DNA from 3 places in the Marinobacter sp. MIT932201 genome. Region 3 is predicted to be linked to each of the others. Evidence: predicted binding sites of a transcription regulator. Region 3 holds the regulator's gene; each other region holds the start of a gene.
What was found. Region 3 encodes sigma-54, which starts transcription at its own class of promoters, with help from an activator protein. Its sites were predicted from a motif close to ANTGGCATNNANNTTGCTNT; they were not measured.
Positions count from the first base shown of each region.

Region 1: the regulator sigma-54 is predicted to act here: its motif matches at 1,468-1,487, upstream of flgB (flagellar basal body rod protein FlgB).
Region 2: the regulator sigma-54 is predicted to act here: its motif matches at 2,516-2,535, upstream of SIC15_RS01500 (ammonium transporter).

Region 1 is NZ_CP138917.1:1,922,469-1,927,950, forward strand. It holds gene SIC15_RS08665 (adenylate/guanylate cyclase domain-containing protein) at 1-185, opposite strand, end outside; gene SIC15_RS08670 (Mpo1-like protein) at 283-594, opposite strand; gene SIC15_RS08675 (nitroreductase family protein) at 762-1,313, shown strand; gene flgB (flagellar basal body rod protein FlgB) at 1,554-1,952, shown strand; gene flgC (flagellar basal body rod protein FlgC) at 1,987-2,436, shown strand; gene SIC15_RS08690 (flagellar hook assembly protein FlgD) at 2,455-3,132, shown strand; gene SIC15_RS08695 (flagellar hook protein FlgE) at 3,160-5,076, shown strand; gene SIC15_RS08700 (flagellar basal body rod protein FlgF) at 5,153-5,482, shown strand, end outside.
Region 2 is NZ_CP138917.1:341,689-347,170, forward strand. It holds gene SIC15_RS01490 (ABC transporter permease) at 1-137, shown strand, start outside; gene SIC15_RS01495 (lipocalin-like domain-containing protein) at 134-1,216, shown strand; gene SIC15_RS01500 (ammonium transporter) at 1,228-2,436, opposite strand; gene SIC15_RS01505 (flagellar motor protein MotB) at 2,660-3,577, opposite strand; gene pomA (flagellar motor protein PomA) at 3,580-4,350, opposite strand; gene SIC15_RS01515 (YkvA family protein) at 4,420-4,839, opposite strand; gene SIC15_RS01520 (TIGR03643 family protein) at 4,914-5,171, opposite strand; gene SIC15_RS01525 (tRNA-uridine aminocarboxypropyltransferase) at 5,244-5,482, opposite strand, start outside.
Region 3 is NZ_CP138917.1:2,979,451-2,984,932, reverse strand. It holds gene mgtE (magnesium transporter) at 1-11, opposite strand, end outside; gene SIC15_RS13655 (HPr family phosphocarrier protein) at 21-290, opposite strand; gene rapZ (RNase adapter RapZ) at 298-1,182, opposite strand; gene ptsN (PTS IIA-like nitrogen regulatory protein PtsN) at 1,211-1,681, opposite strand; gene hpf (ribosome hibernation promoting factor) at 1,769-2,077, opposite strand; gene SIC15_RS13635 (RNA polymerase factor sigma-54) at 2,178-3,698, opposite strand; gene lptB (LPS export ABC transporter ATP-binding protein) at 3,856-4,581, opposite strand; gene lptA (lipopolysaccharide transport periplasmic protein LptA) at 4,559-5,125, opposite strand; gene lptC (LPS export ABC transporter periplasmic protein LptC) at 5,109-5,482, opposite strand, start outside.

The sequences.
Region 1 (5,482 bases), 1.1 Mb from region 3:
TGTCGAATGCGTGGGGAATTCCTGAGGAACGTCCGACGGGTCAGGGCGTGGGCTATGTGGGGCCAGGTGAGCGCGCCGGCCACCAGCCAAAGCAGCCAATGGGCAAAGACACCTTGCAGAACACCGGTTACGATAATGGCGGCGGTTGAGGTATAGGCCAGGATCCGGCCGTTGTAATCGGGCATCGGCGGAATGGCAATGGGGTTGCCCGATGCCTCAGACGCCAGGGATCTGCCTGCTGAGCTGCTGGCATTTCGCAAGTCTGCCGGAGCGCTCATCATTTCAGAAACGGATCCTGCCAATTAGCATGTCACGGAACATGACCCAGTCGCCCATCAGGCTGTACAGTGGGTACTTGAAAGTAGCGGGGCGGTTTTTCTCAAACTTGAAATGGCCTACCCAGGCAAAGCCATAGCCAATAACCGGCAGAGCCAGAAGCCACAAGAGCTTGCCTGACGTCAGGGCCCACAGGGCCACGATAAGAACCAGCAGGCTGCCGACAAAGTGCAGACGGCGACAGGTCACGTCGCTGTGCTCTTCAAGGTAGTAAGGATAGAATTCGGAAAAGCTGTTGAAGGTTTGCTGGTTGCTCATTGTGTTGCCACTCATCGTTGTACGACCGCGTCATTTATAATTGTTGGCAGACCCGACTACGACCAAAGGTTAACAGCATTACGTACAAGCCACAATTCACAGCCGGGAATTATGGTTATACCGAATTTTTGACATCCATCAGAACAACGATCAGACAGCGAGCAGATATGACAGCAGTTACCGATTTCCTTCTCAACCGTTCGTCAGAGCCCAGGCTGGAGTCGCCTGCACCGGACCCGGCAACCCTTGACCGGGCGTTTGCCTGCGCCGCTCGCGCTCCTGACCACGCGCTGCTGAGACCCTGGCGTTACCTGGTTATAGAGGGCGAAGGTCTTGAGGCGCTGGGCGAGCTGTTTGCCTCCACCTGCGCCAACAACAGCGACGAGAAAGAGATCGAGAAGCTCAGGCGTGCACCTCTCAGGGCGCCAATGGTGATCGTGGGTATCGCATCGCCGAGAACGCATCCCAAAGTACCTGAAGTCGAGCAGTTGATGTCCGCCGCAGCCGGCATGAGTTTTATTGAGCTTGCCTTGCAGGATGCCGGTTACGGAGTGATGTGGAGAACGGGCGGCGTTGCCTACCATTCCTCGGTTCACGCCGGGCTGGGGCTGGAAGAGCATGAGCAGATCGTCGGCTTTCTCTACACCGGAACAGTCTCCGCCTCCAAGCCGGCGGTTCCCAGGCCGGCGATTGATGAATTTGTGCGTCACTGGCCCTGATTACCCTGCCTGAAGTCCCCCGGACCTCGCCGGGGGAAGCAGCTTGCCGCTTTTTCCTGTCCGCTCCTTGTGCACTTTTCCCTGACAATCGATTTGCCACTGGCCAGGGCCCGCCAATACTGACTTTCCTGACAAATTTACGCCTCATCTCAATTCTGGCATCCAGCTTGCTTTAGTCCCGTCAAAGAGCACAGCCGGCAAAAAAAGCTCGGCATACCAGTGCAGTTTTCGGGAGGCAACATGGCAATTACGTTTGATTCGGCTCTGGGCATTCATCAACACGCGGTTGAAGCGCGTGTTAAACGCGCCGAAGTCCTGGCAAACAACCTGGCAAACGCCGACACCCCGGGTTTCAAGGCGCGCGATCTGGATTTCCAGGCAATGATGCAAAAGGCCCAGGAGCAGGTCAGCGGATTCCAGATGGCCAAAACCCATGGCGCGCACATGGATACCTCGCCATCGGCCTCGGAAAGCGATTTGATGTATCGGGTTCCCCATCAGCCGTCGGTTGACGGCAATACGGTAGATGCCCAGCAGGAGCAGACCCGGTTCATGCGCAACGCCATGGATTTCCAGGCCAGTTTCCAGTTTTTGAACAGCAAGTTCAGCGGTTTGACCAAAGCCCTTAAAGGCGAATAAGCCGCAGTCACAGGATTAGCGAAGGAGAATTTTCATGTCACTGGGCAGCATTTTTGATATCGCCGGTTCCGGCATGACCGCGCAATCACTGCGGCTGAATACAACCGCGTCGAACATTGCCAATGCCGAGACCGCAAGTTCCAGCACGGGCGAAACCTATCGGGCCCGAAAGCCGGTTTTCTCGGCCATTCAGCAGTCCATGATGAACCCGGGGCAGGGCGGTTTTCCGATGGCGGCCGATGAGGGGCCGGGCGCGGGCGTAAGAGTTGAGGGTATTGTTGAGAGTGATGCAGAGTTGCAGATGCGTTACGAGCCCCATCATCCGGCGGCCAATGAAGACGGATATGTCTTCTACCCCAATGTGAATGTGGTCGAAGAGATGGCGGACATGATGTCGTCGTCCAGAAGTTTCCAGATGAATGTGGATGTCATGAACACTGCCAAGTCCATGATGCAGCGCATTCTGACTCTTGGTCAGCAGTAACAGGGTGAGGAGCACAACATGACTGCAGTTAATGCAACAGACGCGTCGGATGTTCTGAGCCAGTACCAGCTGAAACAGCAGAATGGCGGCCAGGGCACCAGCGAGCTGGGCCGGAATGAGTTTATGGAACTGATGCTGGCGCAGTTGAAAAACCAGAACCCGTTGGAGCCCCAGGACAACGGAGAGTTCATCTCCCAGCTGGCGCAATTCAGTTCGCTGGAGGAGATGCAGAATCTCTCCGGTACGGTTGAGGACGTGGTTGGGCAGTTCCGATCCACCCAGGCGCTCCAGGCGTCGGCCATGGTGGGCAAAACCGTGCTGGCACCCTCCCAGATCGGGATCTTGGGTGCGGAAGGTGAGATTACCGGAACCATTGAAGTGCCTGCTTCCACGGGCGGCCTGCGCCTGTCCATCGAAGGACAGAACGGTGAGCGGGTACGGCAGATTGATATGGGTAGCAGTCAGGCAGGTGTTGTGTCCTTCCGCTGGGATGGTCAGGACGGCAACGGCAATCCATTGCCGCCGGGCCCCTACCGGATTGTGGCAGAAGCTTCCTATCCTGATGGGCCGCAGCAGCTGGGCACCATGGTGAGTGCCAATGTGGATAGCGTGTCCCTGGGCCAGGGCGGCTCGATAACACTGAATCTTGCGGGCATGGGCTCTATTGCCCTGTCTGACGTGAAACAAATTAACTGAGACCGGTGAGACACCAAGGGGTGAACCATGGCATTTAATACAGGTTTGAGCGGCCTTCGTGCGGCATCGGTGGATCTGGACGTCACTGGCAACAACATTGCGAACGCCAGCACCGTTGGCTTCAAGGGCAGTAAGGCCCAGTTCGGCGATCTCTACGCAAGTGGCTTTCTTAGCGCGGGCACCAACCCGATCGGTGACGGTGTTCGGGTACAGGACGTAAAGCAGTCTTTCGGCCAGGGTAATATCAGCTTCACGGACAACGGTCTGGATATGGCGATTGCCGGCGATGGTTTCTTTATTCTTAATAACGGCGGTGAAATTCGTTATTCCCGTGCAGGGCAGTTCGGCATTGATAAGGACGGCTTTGTAACGAACAACCAGAATATGCGGGTGCAGGGATACACCGCCGATGAAGACGGTAACCTTTCCGGTATTCGAGGCGATCTGCAGATTGAAACCGACAACCTCGCGCCACGCCGGACCACAAACCTCGTTTCAGATCTGAACCTGGACTCGCGGGAACCCGTGCTTGAAACCCGGGTTCGGGACATCGGGCCAATCGCCGCAACGGATCTGCAGGGTGAGAGTTTTGATGTGCTTTATAACGATGGTACGCCGGACTTCAACGTAACCATCGGGGCTGCAGCAACAGCCCGAGAGGCGGCCGCCGCAATTAACGATGCGCCTGGCCTCAGCGCGTCTGCTACCACGACCGTGACGTTTGATGGTGCCAATCAACTTGATGACACTTACATCTCCAACGCGGGCCCGGGTAATTTTGCATTCAGTCTGAGCATCAATGGCTCTCCGCTTGCCCTGGATACCAGCAATATCACATCGCTCCAGGATCTCGTCGACTCTATTAATAATTCCTCTGAGACCGCCATTTCAGCATCAATGGTGGATGACGGTTCAGGCAGCAATAACGTGTTGCGGGTGATTCATAACCAGGGCGAGACGCTGAGCTTTTCCTTCGATGACGACGGCGATCTCAGTAACGGGGGTGAAACCTCCGATACGGTTCTCGGTGACGTGAATGCGACGGCGGACAGAGTTGTTTCGGGCATTGATGATGCCTCCAATGGCGATTTCGAAACGGCATTTAATAGCTCTCCAATCCGGATAACCAATGAGTTCAACCCTCTGGATCAGCGGACCTACAACCACGCCACCTCTACCACCATCTACGACAGTCTGGGCAACTCCCACGAGTTCACCCAGTTCTTCGTAAAGGAGCCTTCTCCTGGTAGTGGCGTCGGTGTAAGTGAGTGGTCGGTTTACCTGCAGATTGATGGGGAGATGGTCGCTGGCACAGACACGACACCCTATACCGCCCGTTTTGATCAGAATGGTAATCTGCAATCAATTGATGGTGACCCAGCCGGCGAGATTGTGATCACTGATTGGGTTCCTAAGGACGAGAACGGCCAGCCAAATGGGGCAGATGGTCCTCCTGCGGACCCAACCTCGGTGGTGACACCGATTCCGGAGCCGCCGACATCCTCCGCATTTGTATTGAACCTTGCTGACACTACTCAGTATGGCGCGGCGTTCGGTGTAAACGATCAGCAGCAGAACGGGTACACAACGGGCCGTCTCTCAGGTCTGGACGTATCGGATCAAGGGGTTCTCTTCGCCCGCTATACCAATGGCCAGTCACAGGCTCTCGGTCAGGTTGCTTTGGCTTCCTTTAATAACACAAACGGGCTGTCGCCTGTGGGGGATACGTCCTGGGTCGAAACCTTCGAATCGGGCCAGCCAATCATCGGCGCCCCGGATACAGGGACTCTGGGCTCTATTAAGGCCAGCTCAGTGGAAGAATCCAACGTGGATCTCTCGGCCGAACTGGTCAACCTGATCATCGCCCAGCGAAACTATCAGGCCAACGCCAAAACCATTGAAACCTCCGATGCGGTCACCCAGACCATCATCAACCTCCGTTAATATCGCGACCTAGCGAACATGGCATGACTCCTGCAGGAAGACTGGAAACAGTCAAAATTCCGGCAGGAGTTTTCCCATGGACAAAGCCCTCTACATCGGTATGTCTGGCGCCAAGCAGAATATGCTGGCCCAGCAAGCCCATGCCAATAACCTGGCGAACGTCAGTACCACCGGCTTCAAGAAAGACTTCGCCCAGGCCCGCAGTATGCCTGTCTACGGGGAACATCATCCGACCCGCGCCTATGCCATGACAGAAAGACCCGGCACCGACCTTTCCGCCGGTGCGCTGATGGAAACCGGACGCAAGCTGGATGTGGCGGTAGAAGGTGAAGGGTGGCTTGCCATCCAGAACGACCAGGGCGAGGAGGTCTTTACCCGCAGCGGCAGTCTCCAGGTGGATGTCAAC
Region 2 (5,482 bases), 1.8 Mb from region 3:
ATCCCCGGTTCTGGCTGGAGCTTGGGGTGCTGAGTCTGCTGATTGGCCTCAGCATCGGCCTGCTGATGATGCGCCAGTTGAAATCACCAACGGTTGCCCCTGTGAACGCCAACGCGCTGGCGGGAGGTGAGCGATGAGACGCTGGATACTGATGTTGTCCATCGTGGTTCTGGCCGGTTGTTCGGAGTCACAACAAGAAGCAGGGTTCGCCGGACTGGCGGGTGTCGCAGAAAACGACGCCGAAGTGCCCTTCCTTCAGCCCGGGCCGGGCGACCGCCTGATATTTCCCGATGATTTCGGCCCGCACCCGCAACACCGGATCGAATGGTGGTATCTGACCGCCAATTTGAGGACTGAAGAAGGTGAGCCGTTGGGCCTGCAATGGACCCAGTTCCGCCAAGCCATTACGCCCAGACCGGCAGATGCTGAACCTCCTGAGGCAGCCGACTGGCCCCTGGAAGCGGCCTGGATGGCCCATGCCGCGGTGAGCTTTGATGCCCGGCACTACTTTGCAGAGAAACTGGCCCGGGGCGATGTCGGCCATGCCGGCGCACAGGCGCAGCCACTGGCCGTCTGGCTGGACGACTGGCAGCTTGAGGCAACATCCGAAAGCGAGTCATGGCGGTTGCAGCTGGCGGCGGATGGCTGGTCCTACGACTTGTCCCTCTCGATCAATGGCAAGCCTGTTGCGCACGGTGATAACGGCTTCAGTGCCAAATCCGCCGATGGTGAGGGTTCGATGTATTTCAGTCTGGTGGACCTGCACATCGAGGGTACTGTCACGCTGGGTAATGAGACACTTGAGGTTGCGGGCAAGGGCTGGTTCGACCGGGAGTGGAGTAGTCAGTTTCTCAAATCGGGCCAGCAGGGCTGGGACTGGTTTGCGCTGCACCTGGAGTCGGGTGACAAATTGATGGCTTTCCAGCTCCGCGAGGAGGACGGCGGTTTTCGTTCCGGAACCTGGATTCCGGAGGATGGCGAGCCCGTAGCGCTTCAGCCCAGTCAGCTTCGCATTCGCCCGGAGGAACCAGACGCCCGGGGCTTTCCCCGCCTTTGGCGTCTGGAGGTTCCGGATTATGGGGTGAGCCTTGAAATTTCGGCTCCCCCTGGAAACTACCTGAATGACGGGCTTTACCCTTATTGGGAAAGCCCTGTCACCGTCGCCGGCAGCCACTCTGGCGAGGGCTACATGGAATTGACCGGCTACGGCGACTGAACACTCAGTGCTTATTCGACCGCGGTTGCCCCGATCCGGTGGATGCTCAGGTCCGCCCCGTTGAACTCTTCTTCTTCGGTCAGACGCAGTCCGGAAATGGCGTTGATAACCCCATAGACAATCAGACCGCCCACAAAGGCCACCACCACGCCGGCCACCGAGCCGATGATCTGGGACATCAGGCTGACGCCGCCGAGACCACCGAGTGCCTCCTGGCCAAAGATGCCGCAGGCAATCGCGCCCCAGACACCACAGACACCGTGCAGGGGCCAGACACCGAGCACATCGTCCAGGCGCTCGATCTTGGCCTGGGCCCACTCGAACAAATACACGAAGATGGCGCCGGCGACGCCGCCCGTTACCAGGGCACCCACCGGGTGCATCAGATCAGAGCCGGCACATACCGCCACCAGCCCTGCTAGCGGACCGTTGTGGATAAAGCCCGGGTCCTTGCGGCCCAGCAGCATGGACACCAGGATGCCGCCGACCATGGCCATCAGGCTGTTTACGGCCACCAGGCCGCTGATGCCGTCCAGGGTCTGGGCGGACATGACGTTGAAGCCGAACCAGCCGACGGTCAGGATCCAGGCGCCCAGGGCCAGGAAGGGAATGTTGGAGGGGGCAAAAGCCACCACCTTGCCGTTACGGTAGCGCCCATTTCGTGCACCGAGGACCAGAACGGCCGCCAGGGCTATCCAGCCGCCCACTGCATGCACTACAACGGAGCCGGCGAAGTCGTGAAAGGACGCACCAAACTGGTTCTCCAGCCAGCCCTGGAAGCCATAGTTGCCGTTCCAGATCAGCCCCTCAAAGAAGGGATAGATAAAGGCAACAATCAGGCCAGAGGCAATCAGCATCGGATAGAACTTTGCCCGTTCAGCGATACCACCGGAGACAATCGCGGGAATGGCTGCGGCGAAGGTCATCAGGAAGAAAAACTTCACCAGATCATAGCCGTTGGCGGCGGTGAGCTCGGCGGCACCGCTCATGAAATGGCTGCCGTAGGCAATGTAGTAGCCGATGAAGAAATAGGCCACGGCAGAGATGCCAAAGTCGGTCATGATCTTCACCAGGGCGTTGACCTGGTTCTTGTGGCGAACGGTGCCTACTTCCAGAAAAGCAAAGCCGGCATGCATGGCCAGCACCATAATGGCGCCGATGAGGATGAACAGCGTGTTGGCGCTTTCAGTCAGGGTGTGTACTGCACTCGTGATGTCCACGGGTTTTCGCTCCTGATGTTGTGTGTCCGGCCTCTAGCGGGCCGCTTTACGTTGAAATGTGCATTGATGAGGTGCAGCTAAAGCAAGAGCTGTTCCAAAATAATGCATTTCAAGCGCGGAAGGGCAGTTGGGTGGTTCTGGACAGATGTGGGAGACGTGTTTTAGAGCCAAAGTGCACTAGCATTGTGCGTTTTGGTGTCGGGCGCACCAAAATAGAGTGCGCTTACCAGCTGATTTCGTTTGATGTCGAGCTGTCGGATTCGATCCCGAGTGCCGACTGGTCATCGTCCGATTCGGACTGGATCAGTTCCCGGAGGCGAACCTCCTGTTCCTGCATCGGGCCGGAGAGATCAATGATGATTTCCACGCGCCGGTTCTTGGCCCGGTTTTCTGCTGAGCTATTCGGAACTCTGGGTTCGGTATCCGCCAGTCCGGTGACGGAAAGTCGCGTGGGTTCAACCTGGTCCCGGGCGACCAGCACGTTGGCCACCGCGGCGGCCCGGGCAGCCGACAGATCCCAGTTGCTGTAGAAGCGGTCGGTACGGATAGGCACGTTGTCGGTGTGGCCCTCAATGGTCAGGTCGCCGGGGATGCCCTCAATAACCTCGGCCATGTCCAGCAACAGGCCCTCAAATTCCCAGGTCAGCTGAGCCGAACCTGAGGGAAACGAACCTTTTTCTTCCACCCGGATCACGATCCGCCGCTGATCCTCGCTTACATTGATGCGCCCATCGGCGATCGCCGGCTCCAGCACCTTGAGGATTTCGTCCATGGTTTCCTGCAGCTGCTCTTCCATGGCAGCCTCCACGGCCATGTCGGTGGGGCTTTTCAGGGTCTGCAGCTCGGGGGCTTCCTCTGTGGTGGTCTGTTTGACCTCGTTGACCACGGTAGGCTCGGGCGGTGCGGGAGAAAACTTGTCGAAAATGGGGCTGGTACCCTTGGGTATTTCCAGGGCCGGCACGTCCCGCTGAACGCCGAAGGCTTTGGAGAGTTCACCGGCGATCTGCTTGAACTTCTGGGCATCAATCTCCGAGAAGGACAGCAGCAACACGAAGAAGCACATCAGCAGGGACATGAGATCGGCGAAGGTAACTACCCACGCCGGAATCCCCGGTTTTTCCTCTTCAGGCAATTCATCCATGGTCAGGCGCCTTCAGCTGCAGCCGCTTTCTCGCGTTCCTTGGGGGGCAGGTAGCTCGACAGCATCTGCTCGATGATCCGGGGATTGGTGCCTTCCTGAATGGCCACCAGGGCATCAATGTACAGCGACTGCATGCGCGCTTCCTCGGTCATCCGCAGGGAGAGCTTGTCGGCAATCGGAGTCGCGATCATGGTGGCAATCATGGCGCCATACAGTGTGGTCAACAGTGCGACCGCCATGGCCGGGCCGATGGACTTCGGGTCTTCCATGTTCGACAGCATCTGAACCAGACCAATCAGCGTGCCGATCATGCCCATGGCCGGCGCCACATCGGCCATGGCCGTGAATACCTTGGCGCCAGAACGGTTGTGGTCGAGGGTCATCAGGCGCTCCTTGTTCAAGAGCTCCTTGATGGTCTTGCCGTCCTGACCGTCCACCAGCATCTGTATACCCTGGGCCAGGAACGGGCTGCTGATCTCTCTATCCTCCAGCCCAAGAACGCCCTCTTTGCGGGCCACGTTGGCGATATCCACCAACTCTTCAATGCTGGCCTGGGTTTCCGGCAGCTTGAACTTGAAGGCCCGGGCGGCCGCTTTGAAGGCGCCAAGAAACTGGGCGACGCTGAACTTGGCCAACACCACGAACATGGTGCCACCCACGACAATCAGCAACGAGGCAGGGTTGATAAATACAGAAGGTGAAACACCAAGAATAACGGCGGATGCAATCAGCAGAATAGCGCCGGCAAGACCGATGAGAGTGGCTAAATCCACGACAACTCCAGATTTGATTCAGGTGTTCCTACAGCAGGGGCGGGAGAATACCGTCAGTTCAGAAATTAATCAATTCGCACTGACCCGGTTTTCAGATTCTTCCTGATGTTCCTTCCACGCAGCGTAGCGGAGCAGATCGGATTCTACCAGTTTCAGACACAGGGCCACGACGCCGGCATCGTCGATAAATCCGAAGCCGAACAAAAGGTCGGGAATGACATCCAGCGGGTTCAGCACGTACAGGAGTGCCCCTGCCACTGCCGCGATTGTCTTCCAGGGTACGCTCCGGTAATTGCCGTACCAGTAGTCGCGGATCATGGAAAACATCAGCTTGATGTCGCCGCTGAAGCGTGCCAGCTTGCCGCTACCCTTCACCTTTTCTTCAATCGCGCGCTGTCTTTCAAGCAGAGTCTCAAGGTCGGACCGGTGTACCTTGCTGGCCTCGGCATCGAGTTGCTCCCGGGCATCTTTCTGGTTGAACACTGCCATTGCGTTGGTTCCTTGCTTGTTACCTGAGTGTTCATGATCGCGCAGCCATGCCGGCAATGCCAATGGTGCGACGCTTACCGATGCTTGTACTGGGTCGGGCAATAGCCCCGACTCACCCCTTCGGGCCGCAACTGGCGGTGTTTGGTGCTGCGTCCGGTTACCCGCTTGCGCCAGAGCCGGAAGCTTGAAGTCTTCAGCTCACGTCGCATCAGGCGGATGACGTCTTTCTCCTGAAGGCCATAGAGGGCTTCGATGGCCTCGAAGGGTGTGCGATCTTCCCAGGCCATCTCGATAATGCGGGAGAGGTCTGCAGAGTCGAATTGCGCGGACATGGGGTGCTCTCGGTTTTGTTCAGGTTTCCGGAGATTACGTCCGCATCGGCCGCTCGTCTCACCCGCATCGGTTTATTGATAATGCTTGTGCAGCCGGGCCGGGATCTGGGCGAGCTGTTTGTCCACCAGTGAGCGCACGGCTCTGGAAATGGGCCGGGTATCCAGGCCCGGCTCGACCACGTTCAGCAGATAGGCAACCGCCTCTGCTGTGGCCAGGTGTTGCTTGCCCGGGGCCTTTCGGATGGCGTAGGCAGACGCCGGAGGTTCCGCCAAATGGAAGCGGGGCAGCGCCGCCAGGGCAGGATTCTGAT
Region 3 (5,482 bases):
ATATCGGTCATGTGTCTATTTTACTCACCTTCGCCGAAATAATCGTTGATCAGTTCGGCCAGGGCCTCTATGGCCTGCTCTTCATCCGGACCATCGGCAATAAGCTCCACATCGGTCCCCTTGCTGGCGGCCAGCATCATCACCTGCATGATGTTTTTTGCGTCCACATCCCGGCCCTTGCCACTGATCCGCACACTGCTGTCGAATCTGGATGCCGTGTTAACGAGTTTGGCCGTGGCGCGCGCGTGCAAACCCAGCTTGTTGATAATGGTAATCGGGCGGCGAATCATGGTTCGATCAGATCTCTTCCCGGGTCTGAAGGTGTGGCAGTTCGGTATGGCGTACCTGCACATTGCTGTAGCGCTGCCGGAAGTAGTCGCCCAACTGCTCGCAAACATACACTGAACGGTGCTGGCCGCCGGTACAGCCAATGGAAATCGTCATATAGCTGCGGTTGCTGTCTGCGAAGGAGGGCAGCCAGGTATCCAGGAAGGCCTTCAGGTCTTCGATCATCTTCCGGCTCGCCGGTTCCTTTTCCAGAAATTCGATAACCGGCTGATCCGTGCCCACGTACTTCCGCAGACTGGTATCCCAGTAAGGGTTGGGCAAACAGCGAACATCGAAAACATAGTCGGAATCCAGCGGTACTCCGTGCTTGAAGCCAAACGACTGGAACAGCAGTGCCAGCTCCTGATCCTTCCGGCCCACGACTCGCTGCTTCACCATATCCCGAAGTTCGTACATCGACATACCGGTGGTGTTCACATACAGGTCGGAAAGCTTGGACAGTGGTTCAAGCAGCTTCTTCTCGCTGGTAATGGCTTCCCTGAGGGAGGTCTTGTCGTCACTCAGCGGGTGTTTTCTGCGGGTAGCGTGGAAACGCTGGAGAAGTGACTGCTCGTCGGCATCAAGGAAGATAATTTCAACGGTAACCCCGGTCTCCTGGAGGCGCCGGTAAATTTCCTCGAAATTGGCGAGCTCGCCGGAAAGGTTGCGCGCATCAATGCTGACCGCCATCTTGCCGAGCCGGCCGGGCTTGGTCTGGCTCGCTGCTTCCCGGGTGAGAGGAAAGAGCAAGCCAATGGGAAGATTGTCGATGCAGTAGAACCCGAGGTCCTCCAGCACATGAAGCGCGGTACTTTTACCCGAACCGGACCTGCCACTGACGATAATCAGCTTCATGACCAAATCACCTCCACTGCAATGAAAATCAGCCGCCTGAGGCGGTCATGCGCTGGTACAGCGTGCCGGCGTCCTCACATTGCCGGAGGCGATCACAGAACGACCGCTCATTGAACTTCTCCGCCAGTTGGCTGAGCAGCTCCAGGTGTTCGCTGGTTGCCTCTTTCGGGACGATCAGGGCAAAAATCAGATCCACCGGCTGATTGTCGATGGCATCGAACTCAACGCTTTCTTCGAGCGTCATCAGAACGCCCACCACGTGATCAAGGCCCTCCAGGCGACAGTGGGGAATGGCGATCCCCTGGCCAATGCCGGTACTGCCCAGGCGCTCACGGGAAATGAGGTTGTTGAAGAGCTGGGTCTCGCTGAGCGTGTTGTCCTGGTGGTTTATTTGCTCGGCAATAAACTCCAGGGCCCGTTTCTTGCTGGACGCAGGTACCCTGCAGAGGGTGAGCTCCGGAACAAGAATAGTGTCTATGGTCAGGGATGTGTCGCTCATGGATCGACTGCGTTTCCGTTAAAAAAAAGGCTGCGACACGTTGTTCATGTCGCAGCTCGATTAGATGACTTGCATGAAAACAGCCAGTTAGCGAGAGCCGTTTCCGTGCATCCGGTCTACATTCTTTTCCTTGTGCTTGAGGATCTGGCGGTCCAGTTTATCGATCAGGGCATCGATGGCTGCGTACATGTCCTCGTTTTCTGCCTTTGCGTGAATCTCACCACCAACCACGTGCAACGTGGCTTCCGCAATCTGGCGCACCTTTTCCACTTCCAGGGTCACCTGGCAGTTACTGATGTGGTCGAAGTGACGCTCGAGCTTTTCGAACTTCTCTGAAACGTAATCTTTCAGTGCGGGAGTCAGTTCTACGTGATGGCCTGAAATATTGAGTTGCATAGGCGTCTCCTGTTGTCATCGTGCCGGCTCCCGGGAGCCGGTCTGGGTGCTGGCGCATTGTGCGCCCGCGAATACGGTGTTGCGCCCCGCATTGGGGTATTCAGACCAGCCGCTTGCGCTCGTTGGACGGCGGAATGTGCATGGCCTCCCGATACTTGGCAACGGTGCGTCGCGCAACCTTGATTCCCTGTTCTCCTAGCATGGCTGCAATTTTACTGTCGCTCAACGGCTTTTTGGGCGTTTCCGCGGCAATCAGCTTCTTGATCATCGCCCGGATGGCCGTGGAGGAGCATTCGCCGCCCTCGTCAGTGCTGACGTGGCTGGAGAAGAAATATTTCAACTCGAAAATGCCCCTTGGGGTATGCATGTATTTCTGGGTGGTTACCCGTGAAATCGTCGATTCATGCATTTCTACCGCCTGGGCGATGTCTGAAAGAATCAGCGGCTTCATGGCTTCCTCGCCGTGATCCAGGAATCCCTGCTGGTGTTCGACAATACGGGTCGCCACTTTCAACAGGGTCTCATTGCGGCTCTGCAGGCTCTTGATAAACCACTTGGCCTCCTGCAACTGATCACGCAGGTAGGTGTTGTCGGCACTGCTGTCCGCACGCCTTATAAGTGAAGCATAGCTGGCATTCACCCGAATGCGCGGGGCAATTTCCGGATTCAGCTCAACACGCCAGCGGCCATTGTGCTTGCGAACGATAACGTCCGGAATGACATAGTCGGGTTCGGCGCGATCAATCACGTCGCCCGGCCGCGGGTTAAGGCCGGTGATCAGCGCCAGAACCTCTCGCAACTGGTCTTCTTTCAGACGGCTGCGCCGCAGCAACTGGGCGTAGTCACGGTTGCCCAGCAGATTGATGTAGTGGGTAATCACCAGTCGCGCCTGGGCCAGCCAGGGCGTCTCGGGTGGTAGCTGGTTGAGCTGGATCAGCAGGCATTCCTGCAGATCCCGGGCAAACACCCCTGGCGGATCAAAGTGCTGGAGGCGGTGCAAGACGGCTTCCACTTCATCCAGTTCCAGAGGGTCTTCCTCGTTCTCATCCAGCAGTCCGGCGTGGATTTCTTCCAGAGGGCTGGTGAGATAGCCGCGCTCATCCACAGCGTCCATCAGGGCATGGGCAATGGCCTGGTCCCGTTCACTCAGCGGGGTCAGATTGAGCTGCCATTCCAAGTGATCCTGAAGTGTTTCGGTGGGCGAGTTGCGGGTCTCGAAATCGTGATCGTTCTCGTCGTCGTTGCGGGCGGCAGGTGCCGGCGCAGACTGGTAGATGTCGTCCCAGGCGGTGTCTACCGGCAGGTCGTCCGGAATGTTGTCCGGAATGTCGTTTTCGGAGGACCAATCCGGGCCATTCTCTGATTCGTCCCAGTCGCTCGAAGGTTCCGGCGCTGACTCGGCCGCGGATTCTTTCTCGCTAGTCTCGCGCTCGTCGTTCTCGGCGGTTGCGTCAGCCTGATCATCGTCCTCGGATGTCTCCAGCATGGGGTTGGATTCCAGTGCCTGCTGGATTTCCTGTTGGAGGTCGAGGGTGGAGAGCTGGAGAAGCCGGATCGCCTGTTGCAGCTGGGGCGTCATGGTCAGGCTCTGACCCAGCTTTAACTGTAAGGAGGCTTTCATAACCATGGTTCAGGATCCGTCACTCATCAGCGCTTTGTGTCATAAGTCGTGAAAAATTCTATATATGCCGGTTACTTGCCGTCGTTTTATTTTACCCTAGCAAGTTCTTTGCCGAGTTTACTTGCTACAGGTCATCAAAACAATGAGCCTTTCGGTGTCACAGCCTGAATTCATCGCCCAGGTAGACTTCCTTGACTTGCTGGTTGGCCAAAATCGCATCGGCATTGCCGGAGGCGATGATGTGGCCTCCGGAGACAATGTAGGCGTTCTCGCAGATGTCCAGGGTCTCTCGCACGTTGTGATCGGTAATCAGAACGCCAATACCCTTGTCACGCAGATGCCGGATGATGTGCTTGATGTCGCTTACGGATATCGGGTCGACACCGGCGAAGGGTTCATCCAGAAGTATGAAGGCCGGTTCCATGGCCAGCGCCCGGGCAATTTCCACCCGTCGCCGTTCCCCTCCCGACAGGGCCATGCCAACGCTGTCCCGGATATGGGTTATGTGGAATTCTTCCAACAACTCCTCGAGCTTTTTCTCTCGATCCGCTTTGCCCAGCCCCCGACGGGTTTCGAGGATCGCCATGATGTTGTCGCGTACCGACAACTTGCGGAACACCGAGGCTTCCTGGGGCAGGTAACCGATGCCTTGCTGGGCGCGTCCGTGCATCGGCAGTGGCGTAATATCCCGGCTGTCGATGGTGATACGGCCACGATCGGCAGGGACCAGCCCGACGATCATGTAGAAGCAGGTGGTTTTCCCGGCGCCGTTGGGGCCAAGCAGTCCCACTATCTCCCCACTGCGAATTTCCAGGGAAACGTCGATCACCACTTTTTTCTGCTTGTAACTCTTTGCCAGGTTACTGGCTCTCAGAACTGCCATCGGTTTCCTGTCTGTCAGTGCGTCTGTCGGCGCTGCGTGGCTGAATCACCATCTCTACCCGGCCGCTGCCTTCGCCCGTGTCGGCGCCGCCTTCAGCGGTCACTACCCGGCCGGCGGTATCATAATGAATGACGTCGCCGCGGAACAGGTTGCCATTCTGCTCGATGACTGCTTCGCGTTCAAAGGTCAGCCGACTGTCGGTGGCTGACCAGGAAATGTTCAGGGCGCGGGCGTCGGTTTCTCCTTCGCCCTCTCGCGCCGGTTGCCGGTATCTGGCCGGGGTGCCGGAGGCTTCGATCCGGCTCAGCCCGTCCTCGGAGCGATAGAGGACCACCCGGTCCGCGTTCAGCCGAGTTTTGCCCTGCTCAAGTTCTACATCCCCGGTGTAGGTGGCAATGCCCTGACTGTCGTCGAGGCGTGCATTGTCTGCGGTAACCTTGATGGGGGTGTCGGAATCAAGGTCGAAAGCGGCCGCCGGGCCGATCATCGCGGCTGTCAGCAGGGCAACCAGCAGGCGCCGGTATCGGTTAGTTTCCGGTTTCATAGCGTCCTTCCACCTGGGAGTTCAGTTCCAGAATCCGCTCGTCTATCCACGCTTTCATGCCCGTGGCCCGGGTAATACCGGTAACGTCGCGTATTTCTACGGGTGCATCTGTATATACCATGCCCCGGTCGTTATCCAGGGTCAGGGTTGATGTTGTCAGGGTGGCGTCCCGTTCTCCAATCGTGCGCTGAATCCGGACATTGTCCGTCAGGTACACCAGATTCTGGTTCTGTAGCAGGCTGCCATTCTCGGCTTCAACAATCCAGGGTAGGGCGCCGTCGCCGCCATAGAGTTCGGCACGGGGAGAGTCCATGGTAGCCAGGTTGCCTTCTTCGAACTGTTCGATGCGAGGGCTGG